DNA from 4 places in the Metabacillus indicus genome. Region 3 is predicted to be linked to each of the others. Evidence: riboswitches for the same ligand, from Rfam matches in the RefSeq annotation. Region 3 holds a riboswitch; each other region holds the start of a gene.

Region 1 (4,093 bases), 1.2 Mb from region 3:
AAAGAGCACGTCACAATCAGTCCATGGACCTTGATCTCTCCTCTGATTGTGATTGGACTTGCCATCTCACGGGTTCCTGTTATTCCTGCTCTTGCAGCAGGCATTGCAACGGCCGGCATCACAGGTCTCCTCATTCAGGACGGGACAAATCTTTCCGGTTTCTTAGCCGTTCTGCAAAATGGAACAGCGTTTGATATTCAGCAGGAAACCGTCCAGCAAATGCTTAACCGCGGCGGGCTTCAGTCTATGATGTGGTCCATTTCGCTGATTATGATCGCCTTTGCTTTAGGCGGATTGATGGATAAAATGCAGCTGATCCAGACTTTATTAAACGGATTGATTGAGAGAATTAAAGTCAAAGGGCAGCTGATCCTTGCAACTATTTCTTCTTCAATCGGAGTTAATCTCGTAACGGGAGAGCAGTATTTGTCCATACTCATTCCCGGTCAGTCGTTTAAACCGGCCTATGAAAAACTGAACGTTGAAAAGAAATATTTATCAAGATCCCTTGAAGATGCCGGAACACTGATCAATCCCCTTATTCCCTGGGGAGTAAGCGGAGCCTTTTTCGCGCAGACACTCGGTGTGGACGTCATAGCGTACCTGCCATTTGCGTTCTTTCTCTACCTGTCTCCATTGTTTTCTGTCCTTTTTGGATTCCTGCCTGTCAGGAAACATACACTCTAGCAGAAAATCCCGCCTAAACCAGGCGGGATTTTTATTATTATTTCTCGACCACTTTCGTTTCTTTTGCGATCAGTTCATCAAACAGCTTTTGAAGCTTTCTTGTGACCGGGCCTGGAATTCCTTCTCCAATCTTTCCTTCATCAACCTTTATGACAGGAATCACTTCACTGGTCGTAGATGTGATAAATGCTTCATCAAGAGAGACAAGACCTTCAGTGCTCAATCTTTCTTCCAGAAACTCAATTCCGTTCTGTCTGCAAAGCTCTTCTACTTTCATTCTCGTAACACCATTCAGGATCAGGTTATTCGCAGGATGAGTAAACACACTTCCGTTTTTCACCCCGTAGAAATTGGAGGAAGAACCCTCTGTAATCATACCGCTTCTGTGAAGGAGCGCCTCATAATCCCCGCGGTCATGTGCCTCCTGTTTTGCTAGGACATTGCCCAGCAGATTCAGGCTTTTAATATCGCATCTGAGCCAGCGCACGTCTTCAAGCAGGCTGAGAGAAATCCCTACCTCCTGCTCTTTTGCCGGTTTTGAGCATGGAATTGGATAGGCCGTTAATTCAGGAACCGTACCCTTGCCAGGAAACAGATGCTTTCTTGCGGCAGCTCCTCTTGTAACCTGCATATAGATACCGCCGTCTTCTGTCTTATTCAGGCGGAGAAGTTCTTCAAGCTGATCTGTCAGCTCCCCTATCGTATATGGAAGGTCGATTTTGATTTCTTCTGCGCTTCGAATGAACCGCTCCATATGCTCCTTCATCGCAAAAAATGCCCCATCATATACCCTGATGACCTCGTAAACCCCGTCACCGAACTGATGGCCCCTGTCTTCAAGATCAATCGCTACTTCATCACGCTTTTTATATTCGCCGTTAACAAGTATGTACATGATAAATCTCCTTTTTATAAGACTTAGTGTAACCTTCCCTTTAACCTATGGTATGATGAAACACGCTGAACTGTAAAATGGTTTTCTATTTTTCTTTCGACATTTTCATAGATTTCAGTTGAAATTATAACCCATGTCATTTATGATGAGAATATCAAACAACACAACATATTGATTTTACTACTAAAACTACATACCACATATTGAAATAATCAGCGAATCAAGGTGCCAACATGTTGGCTTAAAAGGGAATCCGGTGCAAATCCGGAACTGTCCCCGCAACTGTAAGTGTGACGAACTGGGAATACCACTGTACGAGAGAAATGTATGGGAAGGACTCAGCGCAGAGTGATCACAAGTCAGGAGACCTGCCTTAGATTTGCAGAAGTTTCGAATTCTTCGGGGACTGAGGAGATGAAACGATGGCCAGTAACAGGGATGCGTGCACCCTCTTATTCTATCGTTTGATCCGCTCATGTTCTCATGGGCGGTTTTTTTGATTTTCCGCAGTTTTTTTCCTGAAAGATCAATGACCGTTATACGGAAATCCGAACTATAAATGAGGAGGATGTCTTATGGCAACCAAAATAACCACTGTCATCGTAAACGAACTGACAAACGAAAAAGCCCCGTTCTCACCGCAGCGGCTGACTGACTTTATTTCTGAAACCGGAAAAGATTTTAAAGAGCTTGACCTCCATACATACACCGAAAGAGCTGTTCAAAGCATGGAAGGCCGGACTGTCTGTTCTGCCTCTCAGGTGACCAACCTGCTCATTCTCGAAGGCCTTTCAAATATCAGTGAGCTTCAGCCGGAATGGACCTTTTTCTGTGCCCGGATTTATCTAAAAAAGCTGTATAAAGAAGCGGCATATAACAGGGAATCAGGAGGCGGCACCTTTCTGTCGCTGATTAAAACCCTTACAGCAAAAGGCATCTACAGCAGACACCTTCTTGACTCTTATTCCGAAGAAGAAATTGAACAGCTTTCAGAAGTCATTGACCATGACAAAGACAAGCTTTTTACATACATCGGGCTCCGGACACTCTCTGACCGGTATCTTGCGAGAGATTATGACAAGTCGGTTTATGAGCTTCCCCAGGAGAGGTATCTCGTCATCGCCATGACGCTGATGGCAAAGGAGAAAACGGAACACCGCCTCCAGCTTGTAAAAGAAGCGTACTGGGCACTCAGCAATTTATATATGACCGTTGCGACTCCGACTTTGTCAAACGCAGGAAAGCCTGTCGGACAGCTGTCCAGCTGTTTTATTGATACAGTTGATGACAGTCTGCAGGGCATCTTCGACAGCAACACAGACATTGCCAATCTTTCAAAATCAGGCGGAGGCATCGGCGTTTATCTCGGGAAAATCCGCAGCCGCGGGAGTGATATTAAAGGCTTTAAAGGAGTATCGTCCGGTGTCATACCGTGGATGAAGCAGCTGAACAATACGGCGGTAAGCGTGGATCAGCTCGGGCAAAGAAAAGGTGCGATCGCCGTTTACCTCGACGTCTGGCACAAGGATATCTATTCCTTCCTTGATTCCAAGCTGAACAACGGGGATGAGCGTTTACGCACACATGACCTCTTCACCGGCGTCTGCCTGCCGGACCTTTTCATGGAACAGGCTGAAAACCGCGGAGAGTGGCATTTGTTCGACCCTCATGAAGTTCGGAAAGTCATGGGTTACTCCTTGGAAGATTATTATGATGAGCAAAAAGGCGCAGGGTCGTTCCGCGAAAAATATTGGGAATGCGCCAATCATCCGGAACTCTCAAAAACTACCGTTCCTGCAATTGACATTATGAAGGGCATTATGAAAAGCCAGCTTGAGTCAGGGACCCCCTTTATGTTTTACCGGGATGAAGTGAACCGGAAAAATCCCAATGCGCATAAAGGAATGGTTTACTGCAGCAATCTCTGTACAGAAATCACTCAGAACCAAAGCCCGACAACAATGGATGAACAGTATACAGAAGACGGCAAAATCATTACTGTTAAAACACCGGGAGATTTTGTTGTGTGCAACCTCTCTTCCATCAACCTTGCCCGCGCTGTGTCAGATGATGTGCTTGAGCGGCTGATCCACGTTCAGGTCAGAATGCTCGATAACGTCATCGATTTAAATGACATTCCCGTTCTTCAGGCTAAGCTCACAAACCAAAAGTACCGGGCAGTCGGCCTCGGAACCTTTGGATGGCACCACCTTCTTGCTCTTAAGCGTCTGCGCTGGGAAGACGAAGAAGCCGTTCAGTATGCGGATGAACTCTATGAAAAAATAGCCTTTTACACGATTCAGGCAAGCATGAGGCTTGCGGAAGAAAAAGGCGCCTATCCTGTCTTTGAAGGTTCAGGCTGGCATACCGGCGACTACTTTAAGAACAGAAACTATACATCTGACTCTATGCCATGGGATGAGCTTTCAGAAAAGATTAAAGTAAACGGCATCCGAAACGGATATTTAATGGCCGTTGCCCCGAATGCTTCAACATCGATTCTCGCGGGAA
Region 2 (4,093 bases), 120 kb from region 3:
ACTGGACATTTTCCATTTGGGCGAGCGGTGTCAGAACGTTCATGCAGTTTTTCAGCTCGCTGTGTATGGAAATCGGATTTTGATGTTCAGCCTCTGGTCTCGCAAAGGTTAAGTAATCTTTAATGATATTCGTAGCGCGGTCCAATTCATCTAATGAGATTTTGATATATTCGTCCCGTTTCTCCCTGCTTATTTCATCATCTCTGAGCAGCTGAAGAAAACCTTTTGTTGTTGTCAGGGGATTGCGCACTTCATGTGAAATACTTGCTGCAAGATGGCTGACAACTTCAAGCTTTTCCGCTTTTATAACCCTTTTCAGCAAATAAAAATTTTGAATGATTGTTTCAAACAAAATCGTGCCGATGACCGCTGCAAAAATGTGAAAGATAATCAGCTCCAAATAATGCGATGGATGAAAAGCCGTTTTATACATCATTTCAATCTGGATAATCGATAACAGCAGAGAACCCAGAACAAATGCAGTCACAAGAGAGAGCTTCATTCTCAGCCTGCTTTTCAAATAATACGAAGACAGCATCGGGACAAACAAAACGAGTATTCCTGCCATGACAATTGTCGGATAAATGCCGCTGCCGCCAATAAGCACCCTTGTTCCGACTGTGACGATAAATAAAAAGATTCCAAGCGGATATCCTCCGTACAAAAGCCCCATAACATATGGAATCCGTCTGAAATCAAAGAAAAACTCTCCATCAATCATAAAGGGATACAGCATGCTGAAGACAATGGCAAGCGCAGGAAGAAGGGCAAACAGCCATTTGTTCATTTTTTTGTTCGTTTCTTTTCTCATATACAATAACTGGATGATGAGAAGCGGTGACAAAACGAGCAATAAATTCAACAGTACATCCTTCATTTCCATGGGCACACACCTAATTCTCCAAATAGTGAAATTTCTTCTCTATTAAAATATATATCAAATGGACGGAGAATGTTAGAATATTCTATAGACTGGCCAAAATTTTTCCCGGGAGATGCGAAATGGCGATAAAATTGCTTAAACAAGATCAATATCCTCAGGCAGTCGCTTTTTTAGATAAAAACCATGATGTAAACGCTTTGATTGCAGAAGACCTGAAAGATGAACAGGTCAGGGTTTTCGGTCAGTATCAAGATGCTGAATTGACGGCTTTGCTTATCAATTATCCTGATAAAATGTATTGCTGCAGTTCTGTAATGCCTGCTGATGTAGAGGCTTTTATTCCTGTCATTCAGGAAACAGGCATCAGGAGAATTTTCGGGAAACAGGAGCTTATTGAGTCAATTAAAAGGATTGTGAAAACCGAGATTGAAAGTGACTCAGTCATGATGAAATACGATAATAGAGCAGCCGGCAGCATATCCGGCGAAGTCTGCAAAATCACAAGTCTTGAGGATTGCCGCAGGCTTTACCGCTTATTTATTCAAGTAGAAGAATATAAAATGGCTGGTCCGAGTGAAGAAATTTTTGCGGATGAACAGTATGAAAGCATCCTCTCCGGAAAACTCAGTGTCTATTACTTTGAGGAAAACGGCACGATGGCAGCAACTGCAGGAATTTATACAGATCACGAGAAGACTGCTGTTATTGCCGGCGTTGCAACTCCTCCCAAATACAGAAGAAAAGGATATGCCTCAAAAGTCATTGCGAGAATATGCAGGGATTATGGAGATGAAAAAGAACTCTATTTATTCTACAACAATCCAGATGCAGGAGAACTGTATAAAAAGCTTGGATTTTATGAGGCTGCCAAATGGAAAGTAATCGGAATTTCTTTCTGAATAATAAGAAATGTCTTGCAAGATTGAAAAACATCAGCTATTGTTAAAAACAATCACAAAAATATTCATAATATGTTGACAAGCGATGGGTGCTGACGCTATACGCGGAAGCTTAAAAGGGAAGCCGGTGAAAATCCGGTGCGGTCGCGCCACTGTAATGGGGAGCATTCTGCACGAAGCCACTGTTCTGCAATGGAATGGGAAGGCAGCAGCATGCAACGAACCAGAGCCAGGAGACCTGCCTGTCGTATGCACTTTAAGCCTACGCGAAATAGGGAGGGTGATGCGGTATGTTGAAACCTTTGTTGTGTCTCAACTCTAGTTAGCTGTGTCCATTAAACTCTCTTTTAAAAAAGGAGAGTTTTTTCATGTTTAGAGCTGAGAAACTATGAAAACGGGGGAACCGCAATGAAAATGAGAAATTCAAACCTTGGATATCCGAGAATTGGAGAAAAAAGAGAATGGAAAAAGCTTCTTGAGGCGTTTTGGAGAGGAGATCTGACGGAGCGGGAGTTTCATTTGGATATGAAGAAAATCAGGCTCTCTCATTTGGTCAAACAGCGCGAGGCGGGGATTGACCTTGTCCCGGTAGGCGACTTCAGCTATTACGATCATGTACTTGATACGGCCGTTATGTTCGGACTGATTCCGGAAAGATTCAGGGACCAGGACCCGTCATCACTCCAAACGTATTTTTCGATTGCCAGGGGCAGCAAAGACATAGTAGCATCAGAAATGACAAAATGGTTCAATACAAACTACCATTATATTGTTCCTGAGCTTGACGGAACAGAACCCCGCCTTATCCATAACCGGTTGCTTGAGCTATTTAAAGAAGCAAAGGATGAGGCCGGGATTACGGGGAAACCGGTACTTGTCGGCCCGCTGACTCTAACAGCCCTTTCAAAAGGAGAAAAGAAAGAAGAAATTCTCGAAAAACTCGTCCCTTTATATGTTCAGGTTTTCAAGGAGCTTGAAGAAGAAGGTGCAGAGTGGATACAAATAGACGAGCCAATATTTGTTACATCTGCAGCGGATGCAGCCTTTATGAAAAAAACGAAAAAAATCTATGAAACAATCAAAAAAGGGTTAGGCAGCACAAAACTTCTTCTGCAAACTTACTTTGAATGTCCAGAGCAATATGAAGAGCTCATTCAGCTGCCTGTTGACGGCATAGGCCTTGATTTTGTTCATGACAGCGGCAAAACACTGGAGCATTTGAATGCATTCGGTTTTCCAAAGGACATGGTGCTTGCGGCAGGCGTCATCGACGGCCGCAATATTTGGAAGGCAGAGCTTCAGAAAACAGTCAAATTGGTAAACCGAATTCTGGAGAAGGTCGGAAGAGACCGGCTGATTCTTCAGCCTTCATGCAGCCTGATTCATGTGCCTGTAACTGCAGGGAGTGAAGGGAATTTACACCCTCTTGTTAAAAGCGCGCTGGCATTCGCGGATGAAAAGCTGCAAGAGATCACCCTGCTGACAAAATTTATGAATTTTGAAGAAGAGACTCTTTCAGCTTATGATCAGGGGATATCAGAACTTGCAGCTTCAGACTTAAGAAACCGGCATTCTGTACATGCTTCTTTTGATGAGTACAGCACTGACAGAGTTAGCGCAGCTCAAAGAAAAGAGGCTCAGCAAAGAAAATTCAGCCTTCCGGTGCTTCCGACTACAACAATCGGAAGTTTTCCGCAAACGAATGAAGTGCGTGCTGCAAGGCTGAAGTACAAAAAAGGAACTCTCTCGGATTCGGACTATTCTCAGTTTATTGAAGGAGAAATAAAAAAGTGGATTGATATCCAGGAAACTCTGGGGCTTGATGTCCTTGTTCACGGTGAGTTCGAACGGACAGACATGGTCGAATATTTTGGAGAAAAACTTAAAGGAATGGCCATCACTTCAAATGGGTGGGTACAGTCATACGGTTCACGGTGCGTAAGGCCGCCTGTTATCTACGGGGATGTGTTTTTTGAGGAGCCGATGACATTAAAAGAAACCCTGTTCGCCCAAAGGCTGACTGACAAGCCGGTAAAAGGCATGCTGACAGGGCCGGTTACGATATTAAACTGGTCATTTGTCAGATCCGACGTCCCCAGAGCAGCCGTGTTAAATCAGCTTTCTCTCGCAATTAGAGCAGAAGTTGAAGCATTAGAGAACGCTGGCATAGGCATGATTCAAGTAGATGAACCTGCGCTTAGAGAAGGCCTTCCGTTTAAAGAAAAGATGAGGGAACAATACTTGGAAGAGGCAGTCAAGGCTTTTAAACGGTCAACAGCTTCTGTGAAACCAGAGACGCAAATTCATACAC
Region 3 (4,093 bases):
TGAATACTATGAGGGCAGCGAGCAAGGAGATTGGTCTGGATGCGCCTGAACTGATGAGCGGACCTTTTCATGATGCACTCGCGATGTCTTATGAATGTGATTACGGGATGATTTTTGTCCGCTGCAAAGACGGCATCAGCCATAATCCAAAGGAGTTTTCAACGATGGAAGATATATCGCTTGGAACAGAGCTGCTGTACAGGACAGCCTTAAAATTGGCAGTGAAATAAACAAAGCTGTCTATTTTTCTTTTTGACTAAACATTCTGAACCCATCATAATCAAGGCTATACTCTTGATGGGATGGTGGAAGTGAATGAAAAAGAAAACAGCTGTATCCTGGAGCGGAGGGAAAGACGGATGCATGGCCCTTCATAAACTTGCAGCCGAGGGGCATGAAATCGCATGCCTTATAACGACGGTTCCGGCTGAAACAGGAAGAACATTCGGGCACGGAGAGAAAATAGATGCAATCAAACAGCAAAGTCTAGCGCTTGAAATACCTGTGCATTTCATCTCATGCACCTACGAAAGCTATACGGATCACTTTATCGGTGCGCTGAAAGAGTTGAAGGAACAATACGGCCTGACAAGTATTGCTTTCGGCGATCTGTATTTGGACGAGCACCGGGAGTGGGGCGAAAAAGCTTCTGCAGCAGCGGGCCTTGAACCGCTTTACCCTTTATGGATGAAAAAAGAGAACGCCATATATGCCCTTCAGCAATTTGCCGAAAGCGGATATAAAGCTGCTGTGATTAGAGTAAGGGATGACAAACTTGATCCGTCCTGGCTCGGAATGGAGGTTAATCAGCGATTTATTGACCGCGCCTTAAAAACAGAAATATGCCCTATGGGCGAGGCTGGTGAATACCATACATTCGTCTATGACGGGCCGCTGTTCACAAAGAAAATCGAGGTTACATTCGGGAACGTTCTTCAACTGGAAACGACAAAAAGACTGGAGCTTGAGAAAGCCGTTTTAAGAGAAAAAACAACAACATGAAAAAATCTTGATGACTTTTCCAGTTTTATAGATTACAATGAACAAAAAATATGATTCTTTTAAAGTGCCTGAATACTCAGGATAATAGGGAAGCCGGTGGAAATCCGGCGCAGCCCCCGCTACTGTAAGCGCAGATTGAACTGAATCGCCACTGACTCTAATGTCGGGAAGGCTCAAGTATCAAGATGAAGCGCAAAGCCAGGAGACCTGCTTTAATTGATTTTTGCTTGTTTTTCGGTGGGAAGAACGAGTCAGGAACCCTTGTATGCGTTAGTTCACTATGCTTATTTAGGCCTTGACTGTCTTCAGTCAGGGCCTTTTTATATTGGCAAAAAAGATGGGAGATGGATGTATGGCGATTAAAAACGAAAAAGGAAGAGTACTGGTCTATACAGGCAATGGAAAAGGAAAAACGACAGCAGCAATCGGTCTTGCCGTGCGGGCTGCAGGAAGACAAATGAACGTGTCCATTCTGCAATTTATTAAATCTCCTGAGCGGACTTATGGTGAGAGAGCAATACTGAATGCTCTGCCCGGAGTCAGTATTCAGCAGCTCGGGGCCGGATTTACCTGGACCAAAACACCCGAGATTCACCGGGAAGCTTTAAAAATGGCTTGGATAAAAGCAAAAGAAACCATTCTAAGCGGGGACTCTCATGTTGTCATTCTGGACGAAATCAATAATGCCCTTGCCATTCAGACTTTTCCTGTGGACGATGTTCTTCCTCTTGAAGACGTCATTTGGACCATTCAAAACCGTCCCCCTCATGTCCACCTTGTCCTGACAGGCAGAAACGCCAAAAAGGAAATCAGGGAAATCGCTGATCTCGTCTCTGTGATCGACGTTGAAAAGCATTATTACGATGAAGGTGTCGACGCAATTTATGGAATTGAATATTAAAAGAAATGAGAAGAAAAAGGCGCTTCGACTCATGATTCAGGGGACACATTCCGATGCGGGCAAAAGCATTCTGACAACCGCACTGTGCAGGATTTTCATGCAGGACGGGTATAAAACGGCTCCCTTTAAGTCACAGAACATGTCACTGAATTCATACATAACAAAAGACGGGAAAGAAATCGGCAGAGCACAGGGAATTCAGGCAGAAGCAGCAGGAACAGAAGCTGACACGGATATGAATCCGATTTTAATAAAACCTTCAGGTGAAATGGAATCACAGGTTGTTTTTCACGGCAGACCGTATGCTGTCATGAACGCCTCAGCCTACCGGGAAGACTTTTTCACCCTTGGTCTTAACGCGATTAAAGAATCTCTGCACAACCTAACAAGCAACTATGACGCGGTCGTAATTGAAGGGGCAGGGTCTCCTGCTGAAGTCAATTTAAATGACAGGGAGCTCGTCAACATGCGCGTTGCAGAGATTGCGGATGCCCCTGTTTTACTAGTTGGAGACATCGATAGAGGAGGGGTATTTGCAAGTCTTGTCGGAACGCTCCAGCTTCTTGCGGAAAAAGACCGCAAACGGGTTGCCGGAGTTGTTATCAATAAATTCAGGGGAGATCTTGCCCTTCTTAAACCGGGGCTCCAATGGTTTGAGGAGTACACAGGAATACCCGTTGTTGGTGTTCTCCCGTTTATACCGGACCTTGAAATTGATGGCGAAGACTCTCTCGTCCTCAATCAGTACTCCCAAGGCACAAATCTTGAGGGAGATTTGGATGTTGCAGTTCTTGCCTACCCAAGACTGTCTAATTTTACAGATATCGATCCTCTTAGACTGGAGCCTGATGTGAATATCCGCTTTGTCAGAAAAGCCTCTGCATTTGGCCGGCCTGATCTTATTGTCCTGCCAGGCAGTAAAAACACAGCTGAAGACCTTCATTTTTTAAAAGAGACCGGACTTTTTGACAAAGTGCTGTCTGCTTATAAAAATGGAACCCATATCATCGGGATATGCGGCGGGTATCAAATGATGGGAGAAAAACTGTCTGATCCAGTAGGCGTCGAATCCGGCATTATAGAACAGGACGGGCTTGCCATTTTCCCTGTGTCAACTGTCCTGTATGCGGATAAGAAAACCATTCGGACGGAAGGACCTTGTGCCGTCTCAGGATATGAAGACCTTACTCTTTCAGGTTACGAGATTCACATGGGACAAACTTTGCTGTCTGATGCTCCTTCACCATTTTCAATCCAGAAAGGGACCGGTGAAGGGTACACAAAAGGTCACGCAATGGGAACTTATTTGCACGATGTGTTTCACAACGACGCATTCAGATGGCGCTTTTTGAACAGGCTCCGGAGCAAAAAAGGGCTGCAGCCGATTGAGCGCTCGCTCTTCTTTCGCGAATTGAAAGAAAGAGAATTTGACAGGCTTGCAGATCATGTAAGAGCTGCATTGGATTTAGATAGAATCTATGAAATCATGAAAAGGAGGTGAAAAAAATGATTGATGTTTATCAGATTATTGATGCGATAAAACCGTTAGACAAAGCAAAGGGACAGGAGGCAGAAGCATACATAAACACACTGACCAAACCTTTACAAAGTCTCGGTGAAATTGAACGATTAGCCGTACAGTTAGCAGAAATGACAGGAGAAGTAAAACCCGATGTTTCACCTCCTGGCGTGATTGTCTTTGCAGCGGACCATGGGATTGCTGAAGAAGGCATCTCTGCTTATCCGCAGGAAGTGACAGGTCAAATGGTCAGAAATTTTTTAGCAGGCGGAGCTGCAATTAATGTGTTCACAAAGCGCGTAAACGGACTCCTTGAAATCGTGGACGCAGGCGTTAAAGCAGACATACCCGGTGTAAGAACCGAGAAAATCGGATACGGCACAAAAAATTTCGCAGCTGAGCCTGCCATGTCGCGAAAAGATGCACTTAGGAGCATTCAAATGGGAATGAGGCTCGCGGAAGAAACCATTGAAAGGGGCGCAAAGCTGCTGATTCCCGGTGAAATGGGCATCGGCAACACAACTTCGAGCAGCGCCATTTCAGCTGCCCTGACCGGAATCAAACCGGAAGATCTGACTGGAAGAGGAACAGGCATTGATTCGAAACAAATTTCGTTTAAATCAGAGATCATCCGCAGGGCGCTCGAGCTTCACAGGCCGAATCCAAATGAC
Region 4 (4,093 bases), 540 kb from region 3:
ATCGGCAATGGACATTCCCTGAATATACCTTAAGATAACGACGGCCCTCTGATCGACTGTGCATGTATCAAGCGTCCGGTAAACCATCTGCATCTCTTCATTTAAAGCAGCGATTTCCTCCGGCAGCGGCTGATGATCCCGTATTTGCTCTCGGTCCCAGTCAAACGCTTCAAAAATTCGCTGTTTGAGTGTTTTCTGTTTGCGGAAAAAATCAATCGCAACATGTCTTGCAATGGAGAGGATCCAGGTTTTTTCACTGCTCCGTCCTTCAAAACTGCTGTGTGATTTTAATATTCGTATATACACTTCCTGAACGAGGTCCTCGGCCTGTTCACGATTCTTCACCATATAAAACAAGAACTGGAAAAGATCGCTGTGATATTTTTCATAAATCCTTTGAAAGGCCTCTTCCATGAACGAACCTCCAATCAATACATTAGTCGGAATGAAGAATAAAAAGTTACACATCTTTTACTATATCGGGATTGCATAGAAAAAGGAAGGCAGTTTCCGCCTTCCTTTTCAAAGAAATTATGACTCTTTCTTTTTCGTAAATACGATGGCACTTCTTTCATACTCCACATCTTTTGAACCGAGTCTGGCATTTGCCGCTCTCGCTGCCGCAAAGAAAAAATCGGAAAGTCTGTTCATATACGTTAAAACATGCTCATTGATTTCCGTTTCTTTTTTGAGCGAAACAATACAGCGCTCCGCTCTTCTTGCTACGGTCCTTGCCACATGGATGGCAGCGGCCGCCTCTGTTCCCCCAGGTAGAATGAACCGCTCGAGCGGAGGGGCTTCTGCTGTGTACGCATCAATTCGCGTTTCAAGAAACTCAATCATGTCAGGTGTTGTTTTATAGGGATACTTTTGCTTGCCGTGGATGACAGCAAGATCGCTTCCGCAGTCAAAAAGTTCATGCTGGATTTTTTCAAATTCCTGCTTCATGTCTTTCAGAGTTTCATCGTTCATCCATGTCATGGCAAGACCGGTAAAAGAGTTTACCTCATCGATTGTTCCGTAGGCTTCTACCCTCAGGTCATCCTTATCGACACGGCCCCCGATAATGCTTGTTTTCCCTTTATCGCCGGTTCTAGTATACAAATTCATATTCAGCAGCTCCTGTCCTTTGTTCTCAGACTGTCTTGCCTAAGCTAAAAAGAAAGTCTCTCTCTTATTCTGCCATTATTTTATTGAAGTGTAACGCCATAATCGTTTTTACACAGATAATACTGAAACGTTTTTTGCATAACCGGGTACAGCACAAGAAAGAAAATGCCGTTTCCTGCTGCATGCATCGTATCAAACGGGATTCCTGCAAGATAGTAGGCAAGTCCGTTATCTGTCAGGACAAACATATTCAGAGAAACGATGAATCCAAAAAGATATCCCGCAAGAACAGCTGCCGGGCTAAAAATGAGCAGCCTGTTTCTTTTAACCGCTTTTCCAAGCAGGCCGAATACGAGAGCCAGAATCCCCCATGCAAGCATCTGCCAGATTGTCCACGTTCCCATGCCAAGCAGCAGGTTGCTCAGGAAACAGCCTAGCACTGCGACAATCATTCCATTAACCGGTCCGAGCAGAATCGCCGTGATGAGGATGATGGCTGTCATCGGCTGTATGTTCGGAACAAATTGAAAGGAAAGTCTGCCGACAACGGACAAGGCTATAAGCAGAGACAGAAGACTGATTCTTCTTGTTGTCATTGTTTCTCACGCTTACTCATAATTCCGCAGATCAAATTCAATTTTATCGCCGTCTTTCAGTTTAATGTCATTAGCTCCTGTCATGGCATCTTCCCCGTTAACGATTAAATGCCAGTATGTTTTGTCCGCTTCGCTCGCCTGGATGCCTTCAATTCCGTTGATAAAACCTCCGGACTCTTCAATTTCAAAGTTCTCCTTCATGGCATCCATCAAGTTTTGTCCTTCTTCAAATGCAATTTCTTTAGCGTCTACTTTCTCTGCCATTTCATTTTTTGTCAGCGTGACAGATGCTTTCAGCTCTTCAGCCTGCTCTTTGCTCTCAGCAGCAGGTTTTGTTTCTTCCGTTTTAGGCTGCTCTGCCGCATTTCCGCAGGCACTCATCAGTGTCAGAAGAATGATTGCGAGAAAACTGTAAAATTTGTTCATGTTCCATCTCTCCTCTTGTTGTTGTGTATGTATTGGAAAAGCAAAAAGCCCATCTTATAGAAGATGGGCTTTTAAAACGGCATAGAAGAAACTGCAGGCACTCATGCCATACCTGTGCCGTTTCTATGCTCAAATCCCCGAAGAATAGTAACGTTCGAAAGATCCCGGCAGGTCTACTGACTCGTGCTTCATCCTCAAGCCTGCACCTTCCCGTCTGAATTCTGACAGTGGTCTAAAAGCAGGTATTGTCTGCACTTACAGTTGCGGGGACAGTCCAGGCATTTCACCTGATTCCCTATTAAGCAAAGTTTGCACCAGTTTCTTTTCGTATTCACTTTTATATCCAGCTTTTATTGTACCTAAAACGACATGCGGCATCAACAGGTGTTTCGTATGAAACAAGAATATTCGTCAGATTCTATCAGGATAAACGGTTTTTCGAGGCAGAAAGAAACTGAATGTTGTTCCTTCATTTACTTTGCTGTGCACATTAATCGATCCTGAATGGGCATCGACAATGTTCTTGGCAATCGCAAGACCAAGGCCAGTTCCGGAGCGGCCTCTCGTCCTCGCCTTATCTGCTTTGTAAAAACGCTCAAAAACAAACGGAAGGTCTTCTTCGACAATTCCTGTGCCCGTATCCTTCACATCAACTTTAATACCGCCGGCAGCAGACTGCACAGCCATTTCGACTGTACCGCCCTCAAGTGTATGCCTGATAGCGTTATCCACGAGATTCGTCAGAACCTGTTCAATTTTATCCGGATCCAAAACAAATTCAGGTTCGTCAAGTGTAATGCTGGAGGTGAGCGTAATGTCTTTTTCTCTTGCAAGTCCCTGGAACTTCCGGTTTATTTTTTCAATAAATTCATGAATGGAAATGCTCTCGAGATTAAGGGTGATATGACCCGCTTCCATCCGGGCAAGATCGAGCAGATCATTGACAAGCCTTCCCATTCTGAGCGATTCATCGTAGATAACCTGTGCAATCTCTTTTTTCTCTTCATCCGAGCTTGCAATATCATCCACAATAGCTTCAGAATACCCCTGGAGCATGGCAATCGGCGTTCTCAGTTCATGGCTGACGTTTGCGATAAAGTCTTTGCGCAATTTATCAAGCCTGCGCTCTTCTGTCATGTCCCGAAGCACGGCAACAGCCCCCCGGACGTACGACTGATTGTAAAGCGGGCTCATGACAAGCACCCAGCTTCTTCCCTGAAGGGTTACTTCAACGATATGCTCTCTTTCTGTGTTGACTACCCGCTGGAACAATTCCTTTGCTTCCGGCGGAATTTCTTCCCCTTCATTAATCTGCATTTTCTGTTCATAGTACCATGACTGCAGGAAGCGTTCTGCAGGAGGATTGGTCACGAGAATCGTTCCATCAATATTAAGCGTGATAACCCCGTCTGCCATACTGCTTAAAATGCTCGTTAAGTGCTCTTTCTCCTGATTGAGAGCGTTGATGTTAAACTTCAGCTGTCTGCCCATCTGATTGAACGCAATGGCGAGCTCCCCTATTTCATCGTGGCTCAAAATAGGAACTTTTGTATCAAAATTGCCGCGTGTCAGCTCTTGTGTCGCCTCTCTCATTTTTCTCAATGGATAGGTAATTCTAGTAGACAGGAAAAAGGCAAAAACCGTTGTCAGAATGATGGCTATACCTGCCGCAAGAAGAATGTATTTTGTCGTGTGCTCGGTTGTCTTTTGGACGGCCTGCAGGGACTGTGACATAAAAACGGCTCCGTCCTTGCCGTCACTTGTTTTATAGGGAACACCGACTACAAGCACTTCCTCCTTGTTTCCGGAGTTTTTTTGCTGTTCTTCAGGCAGCCGCGTGAGCTTGCTTACATTTTTCTGATCCTGAAACACCTTTGACAGCTCTCTGTCAGCGCGGATATCCTCCATGCTGAAGGTTGGCGTGTTTTCATACTTTTTTGGTGAAAACCAGTATTCATTTT

The links. A riboswitch is a leader RNA that binds a small molecule or an ion and turns the genes downstream of it on or off. The one in region 3 is predicted to bind cobalamin.
Region 1: another riboswitch for cobalamin. It lies ahead of ACK1LH_RS04055 (ribonucleoside-diphosphate reductase subunit alpha); the one in region 3 lies ahead of ACK1LH_RS10225 (cob(I)yrinic acid a,c-diamide adenosyltransferase).
Region 2: another riboswitch for cobalamin. It lies ahead of metE (5-methyltetrahydropteroyltriglutamate--homocysteine S-methyltransferase); the one in region 3 lies ahead of ACK1LH_RS10225 (cob(I)yrinic acid a,c-diamide adenosyltransferase).
Region 4: another riboswitch for cobalamin. It lies ahead of ACK1LH_RS13105 (DUF4430 domain-containing protein); the one in region 3 lies ahead of ACK1LH_RS10225 (cob(I)yrinic acid a,c-diamide adenosyltransferase).

Annotation. Positions count from the first base shown of each region.
Region 1 covers NZ_CP176757.1:791,756-795,848, reverse strand. The annotation lists gene nhaC (Na+/H+ antiporter NhaC) at 1-687, shown strand, start outside; gene dat (D-amino-acid transaminase) at 725-1,582, opposite strand; cobalamin riboswitch at 1,789-1,973, shown strand; gene ACK1LH_RS04055 (ribonucleoside-diphosphate reductase subunit alpha) at 2,158-4,093, shown strand, end outside.
Region 2 covers NZ_CP176757.1:2,159,989-2,164,081, reverse strand. The annotation lists gene ACK1LH_RS10840 (sensor histidine kinase) at 1-883, opposite strand, end outside; gene ACK1LH_RS10835 (GNAT family N-acetyltransferase) at 1,003-1,782, shown strand; cobalamin riboswitch at 1,853-2,043, shown strand; gene metE (5-methyltetrahydropteroyltriglutamate--homocysteine S-methyltransferase) at 2,191-4,093, shown strand, end outside.
Region 3 covers NZ_CP176757.1:2,038,373-2,042,465, reverse strand. The annotation lists gene ACK1LH_RS10235 (M20 family metallo-hydrolase) at 1-230, shown strand, start outside; gene ACK1LH_RS10230 (diphthine--ammonia ligase) at 316-1,002, shown strand; cobalamin riboswitch at 1,048-1,232, shown strand; gene ACK1LH_RS10225 (cob(I)yrinic acid a,c-diamide adenosyltransferase) at 1,355-1,903, shown strand; gene ACK1LH_RS10220 (cobyric acid synthase) at 1,935-3,404, shown strand; gene cobT (nicotinate-nucleotide--dimethylbenzimidazole phosphoribosyltransferase) at 3,410-4,093, shown strand, end outside.
Region 4 covers NZ_CP176757.1:2,574,785-2,578,877, forward strand. The annotation lists gene sigX (RNA polymerase sigma factor SigX) at 1-414, opposite strand, end outside; gene ACK1LH_RS13095 (cob(I)yrinic acid a,c-diamide adenosyltransferase) at 532-1,110, opposite strand; gene ACK1LH_RS13100 (ECF transporter S component) at 1,191-1,706, opposite strand; gene ACK1LH_RS13105 (DUF4430 domain-containing protein) at 1,719-2,132, opposite strand; cobalamin riboswitch at 2,281-2,466, opposite strand; gene ACK1LH_RS13110 (ATP-binding protein) at 2,544-4,093, opposite strand, start outside.